2 regions of the Endozoicomonas sp. 2B-B genome follow, and region 1 is predicted to be linked to the other one. Evidence: predicted binding sites of a transcription regulator. Region 1 holds the regulator's gene; the other holds the start of a gene.
The links. The regulator LexA, encoded in region 1, represses DNA repair genes until DNA is damaged. The targets are predictions, from matches to a motif close to TACTGTNTANNTANACAGTA.
Positions count from the first base shown of each region.

Region 2: ACOMHB_RS19395 (DNA topoisomerase III) is a predicted target of LexA. The motif match lies at 2,001-2,020, and genes of this name have one in related genera.

Region 1 covers NZ_JBLZMU010000001.1:3,684,167-3,687,329, reverse strand. Annotated here, with positions in the region: gene ACOMHB_RS14015 (hypothetical protein) at 99-341, shown strand; gene ACOMHB_RS14010 (SulA-like leucine-rich domain-containing protein) at 368-856, opposite strand; gene lexA (transcriptional repressor LexA) at 985-1,587, opposite strand; gene ACOMHB_RS14000 (serpin family protein) at 1,837-3,163, opposite strand, start outside.
Region 2 covers NZ_JBLZMU010000001.1:5,198,553-5,201,715, forward strand. Annotated here, with positions in the region: gene ACOMHB_RS19395 (DNA topoisomerase III) at 1-1,928, opposite strand, end outside; gene ACOMHB_RS19400 (hypothetical protein) at 2,059-3,163, opposite strand, start outside.

The sequences.
Region 1 (3,163 bases):
TGCAATAACACTTTGCATTACTCTGTACTGACCTATTGCATCATAAGTCACAATGCTGCATGATTTCTCCCTCTTATACGCTATTTATGGAACGAAATATGGCTGCATCGTTTTTGGAAATTGTGGAACTTCCAACAGGAGAGATCGTTCTGCGACGCAGTGATGACGAGGGTGAGCCGCTGCTGACTATGAAGTTTTCAGAGGAAGCCAAGATGTATCTTGAAGGGGACCACCTGCAAGTGGCAAAGGTCATGTTTGATGCAGGCATGCGTGAAGTTGCTGAACTTACTCGTCCGCAGTCTTCTGAAGAAGAGATTCCTGAGAACAGAGTACTGCACTGACTCTATTTTCATGGAAATGACAGGCATCATGCAACCTGTCTAGTGCGAATAGCCAGCCCCTGACACTGTCCATTCCTGGCTGCGCTTTCAAGCCTACTTAGCCACCCTTTATCCAAATGCCCCAGCCAGCTGATGACAGTGTGGCTGGTTCCGGATGCCAGCGCTTTCCTGGTGAGTTCCAATGTCTGATTAATATTGTTGGAGCTAAAGATTTGCACCTTGTCATGATTTAAGTCGCAATTCTTTAACCAGTGCAGGGTTCTGGTGTCATCTGCCAGAATCAGGGTCAACCAACGTTCACTGTCAGTGGACAGCTGACTGAGCATGGGCGTCAGGAGTTGTTCTGCCTGCCAGGGTTGACCTGAAAGAATGAGTTCATTAATACTGGGCTTCAGAGACTTTTCAGTTTTTCCTGATAAAGTCTTTTCTAGGCGCGAGGGGTTAATGCAGACTGTATTGGTCTGATAGCTTGGGGCTGAAAAATTGTGCCTTTCACTGCTGGTTCGGTACAGCATAAATTCTTCCTTCTGGCATAGCCCGGACGCTGTTTGTTATTCGCACTTCAGCGTAGTGGGCCTTTAACAACAGCTGCCTGTTGTGAGTAGTGTCTCTGGAATAATGGTCAGACTCATCTTATTCCGTCTCAGGACTGATTTCTGATGACTCCGACGCTTAAACCTTCGATGGCAAAGGCATCCTGAGTGAGATCAACGACTATGGTTTCGAACTCGTCGTTTTCCGGATGCAGCAATACTTTGTTTTTCTGTTTCTCGAATCTTTTCACGGTGACATCATCTTCAATCCGGGCGACGACAACCTGACCGTTTCGAACATCTGTTGTCTTGTGAACGGCCAGCAGGTCACCATCAAGAATCCCGATGTCCTTCATGCTCATTCCTTTTACCCTTAACAGGAAGTCTGCCGATGGGGTGAAGAAAGCGGGATTGAGCATCAGGTGGTCTTCGATATGTTCCTGGGCGAGGATCGGGTTCCCGGCAGCAACCTGTCCAATAATCGGAAGGCCTTCAGGCTGGCTGTCTGGAATGCGGATACCACGGGAGGCTCCGGGGGTAATCTCGATAGCGCCTTTACGGGCCAGTGCCCTGAGATGTTCTTCGGCAGCATTGGGTGAGCGAAAGCCGAAGGTCTTGGCGATTTCGGCCCTGGTGGGTGGGAAACCTGTCTCTTCAATATGAGATTTGATCAGGTCCAGTATCTCGGATTGCCGTTTAGTCAGTTTGATCATGGTCTCTCAGTCTGTTTTTTTATACAGTATCTGTGATTATATACAGTATTCTTGTGGTGGCAAGTTATTAAGTACCTTGCCAGGCTGCGACGATAAGTAAAAAATGACAAGAGGGTTGTCAATGGTGCAGGTGAGGCATGCTTTGCCACCATAGTGATGAGTTGTTGGCTGAAATTCGCAAGCTGAGTCCCTGAAGCTTTTTTTAATAAAAAATCCGGAGGTGGTTAATCTCCGGATTTCGCATTTTATTTATGATTGTGTAGAAGTTAATTTCTTCCGCAGTGCATCCCAGGCATCATTTGAAACTTCTACTTCAAAGCCATCAAAACCATGCCAAACTTTAACAAAATCTACATGTTTGTAATCAAGCCATTCTAATATTTTTTCTCTGATTTCAAGGGCATTGTCCTTAGTACCAGTATGGATAGCTAATCTGGATTTAAGTGCTTTGGCACTTTTGATATTAAAATCCTCTTTCGGATCAAACCTATGGTATATTAGTTTGCTCACATCAATAGATTCATCATCTGGTAACATATATTTTATAGAGTTAATAGTTTCTTCAATAATTCTTTCGTCTTTTTTGGGTTCATCTAATTTTCTGTAATTTTTATAATTTTCGATAGGAGTCATTTTGCTATCAGCTGTCAAGTCATTTGGTTTCAAACTTTTATCAGATTTCAAATCATTAGATTTCAAGCTTTCAGCTGAGTCATTCCCAGCCGCATAAAATTCTAAAAAGCTGCCATCCTTAATCAGCATCTCCACCAACCGATTGCCTTGTCCATCTACAATGGCAATGTAACCAGGGGAGACAAAATGAAAGTGTGGTGGTTTTTTTGTACCGAACCCTCTGAGCGTTCTTGTTGCGGCAGTGGCAACTTGACCATAAGCTCCCTCTTCATCAATGGATACTCTGGTCTTCTGAAGAATTTCCAGATCACAATTTGAGGGATGGCCTAATCTTGTTAAATCTTCAGACCTTATGACAGCGGCTCCAAATGTCTGATAAATTTTGTCGAGTAAATTGGTGTCACAACTGCCGTCTATTTTTATCTTGGGTAGCATTAGATCCATCTCTATTTTAGAGCCATTTAATCCGTCAATCAGGTGATTGATTGTATCAGAATCAAGGTTGTTAATCCCTGTTGGACTGTCATCAGGTGTTATTATTGCGACTAATTTAAGATCTTCACCATAAACTGATCGGAATTCTTTGCCAATGGCTCCAAATTTTCTGTTATGAAAAAATTGAACATTTTCAGTTGACTTCATCATCTTGACGTTTTCAATTATACTTCCGTCTGCGCAAATAAATTTGCCCGAAGCTGTTTTTTCTTTAGAAAATGGACTTTTCCAGATACCCTCGAATTCCATCACATTACCAATTACCGTTTTAATCTGTTCTCGTCGAGTTTTAGAATGACCATGAAACAACTTATTGATTTTTCCATGAGTTTTCTCTTTCACGAAGTCTTCTGCGACGTCAGCCAGGCACCTGTCCTGGTCAGGACGGTCCAGCTTTTCGGTTTGATAACATTCAGACAGTATCTGATCAAGATGCTCGTTTATGACG
Region 2 (3,163 bases), 1.5 Mb from region 1:
CAGGAGGCTCGAGGAGAGTTTTTTCTACGCCGGGTTTTCTTCTTGAAGCGGTTTGGCGATACCGGAGGCAACCCCTGTACATTAATGGTTCCACACTGCCCGGCCTCCCGCAACAACTGAACCAGATGCTGTTCCAGCTCACTCATAAAAGTCTGATAAGAGCCTTTTTTCTCTACAATCTGATTCAGTGAGGCTTCCCAGCGGGCGGTCATGTCAGGACGACTGACAGGCTCGGGCAGAGCTTTTATCAATGCTTTCCCGGTCTCTGTAGCATGAATGTTTTTACCCTGACGGGTAAGATATTTCCTATTGAACAATAATTCTATAATGCCTGCCCGGGTGGCTTCGGTACCCAGACCGTCGGTCTCCTTGAGCACCTTCCTGATCCCGGTATCTTTAACATAGCGGGCAATACCGGTCATGGCCGACAGCAGAGTGGCGTCGGTGAAAGGTCTGGGTGGCTGAGTTTGCTTTTCTGCCAAATCCGCATCCTTGCAGAGCAGTGCCTGCCCCCTGTGCAATTCCGGCAACCTCTGACCGTCCTCTTTATCCTCAGAGACGGACGGCTTGCGGGGAAAAATGGCTTTCCAGCCTTCTTCCTGCACCTCCCTGCTGCTGGCCGTGAATTGCCCGCCTTCCAGGGTGACACTGACTTTACGAGCTAAAAACCGGTGATCCGGATAAAACTGTGCCACATACTGTCTGGCGATGAGGCCATATAAGTTGCGCTCCCGGTCACCCATTTTGTAGAGATCAGTTCTTCGGGTGGTCGGGATAATACCGTGGTGTGCGCTTACTTTGCTGTCATTCCAGGCTTTGCTTTTGCGGTCGGGTAATGCACCGTCCACAGCACTGGCCAGTTTTTCATCATTGCTTCGTATCGCGCCAAGCACTTCCGGTGCCTCCCTGAAATGCTCCACAGGCAGATAACGACAATCCGATCGGGGATAAGTCACCAGTTTCTGCTCATAAAGCTTTTGACAGACATCCAACACTTCCTTGGCACTCATCCTTAACTGTTTGGCAGCATCAATCTGAAGAGCGGAAAGTGAATAGGGTAACGGTGGCGATTCCTTGCCAAGTTTCTTCTCCAGCTTAGTGACTGTCCCCTCCTTGCCCTGAATCCTGCTGACAACATTTTCCGCCAGTCGACGATCAAGTACACGGCCCTCGTCATCCATCCAGGGCTGGCAGGCTTCACTGGGTTGCCATTTTGCCTTGAAACACTCACCCTGGTCAGTCACCAGCAGGGCAAAGACTTCGAAATAAGGTTTGGGTTGGAAATCGGCAATATCTTCGTCTCTTCGAACCACCAGGCCCAAAACCGGAGTCTGTACCCGACCGACAGAAAGCAAACCGCCATAACCTGCCTTTTTGCCAAGAACGGTATAGGCACGGGTTAAATTGATACCATAGAGCCAGTCGGCACGGGAGCGTGTCAGAGCGGAAACAGAGAGAGGTACAAAATCAGAATTGCTCTGCATTCGATCGAAGGCTTTCTTAACTGCCGGACCGTTCAAGTCATTCACTAAAAGACGACGGACACTTTTTCTGCGGGTTGGTGAAAGTTTGAGATAATCCAACACTTCATCGACCAGCAACTGCCCTTCCCTGTCCGGGTCTCCGGCATGAACGATGACATCAGCCGTTTTCAACAGCTTACGAATCACAGATAACTGGGAGCGAGTGTTTTTTCGTGGTTGCAGTTGCCACTGCCGGGGAACAATAGGCAAATGTTCAAAACGCCATTGCTTGAAGGCAGGGTCATACTGTTCAGGCTCAACCTGCTCCAGCAGGTGGCCTATACACCAGGTGACGACATCACCGGATGCGGTCTCTATGTAGCCATCCTGTCGTTTATGGGGGCGGGGCAAAACATCGGCTATGGCTCTGCCCAGACTGGGTTTTTCAGCAATGATTAAACGCATCAGGTCAACAAAAGTTACATCAGATCAATGGTACAGCTGCCTATAATAAGTTTCTTTCTGGCCGTATCATAGCCCTGAATAAGCACACAGCCCAAGGCTTCAGCCTTTTTCAAGTATCTGGCCAGTTGGTTCAATATACGTTCAGCAATGATAGCAGGTACTCCCTGAGCCTTGAGTCATTAATTAACTTGAAGAATTCGTCAAGCTGTTCTTTATCATAACCGGTATTCTGATCGAATATGTGCTGAATCAGTACCTTGGTTGCCAAAATATCACGAATATCCTTGCTTTCTGTGTTTTTGATTTCATCAAATAATTCATTGTTCTCACCCTGTACCAACTTTCTCTTAACTTGTGTATCGAGACGCCAAACTTCTGCATTGGGGCAGTGGACCAGCCATACAACATCCAGCAGATCAGGCATGGCGTTTTTTGCCTTAATGATTTGCTTGTTTGTCTGACGACGAAGCGGTGAGTCCTGGTTAAATTGATTCAGTGCTGCTGCCTTTATTTCTGGCTGATAGTCATTCACGAAAAATGACTCAAGACCTGTGCCTTGCCAGAATGATTGAAGATGTTCGTTCACCTGAGTTTGAAAATGACGCCATTGGTAAAAAGGAATCTTATTCATTGTGATGGCTTTGGTCAGGTTGATATCTCCTGTAACCAGGGTTAATGGTTGAGAGAAGTAAGCCAGAGCATTGTAAGCATTGTCGTTATCAATAAAACCAGAATCGATAAACGTTATTTTTCTATATTCAGAGACAGTAGGGTCACAATCGCTATACGTTATTTTTTTATATTCAGAGGTTGTGCGCTGACAATAGCTATTTGATGCACTGTTTGATTTGTAATGAACATTGCCAAAACCCAGTTCACTGAGCATTTCTTTAAAGGATTCTGTTGATAACATTGACCATTTAAGGTCGGTAACAATTTTTATGTCACCCGGATCTATTCTTCTGATAATCTCCAAATACTCTTTCAAGAAGGCTTCATCGTCGTAATAAGCGGTATAATACGACACGTTCTGAATAGCTTCTGCCTGAGCATCCAAATCACTATGACCCGTAAGAGCAAGTCCCAGCCATGGCCTATCTTGCAGTAATTGCTTTAAATCTTCATACAGTGAAGTTGACGTTTTGTCATCTGAAATTTCGTAATTATCAACTTTCTCGATCAGTTCTGAGTTAAAGGGTAACCCAAGGTGCAGTTCACCCAGACCAAACCTTGGC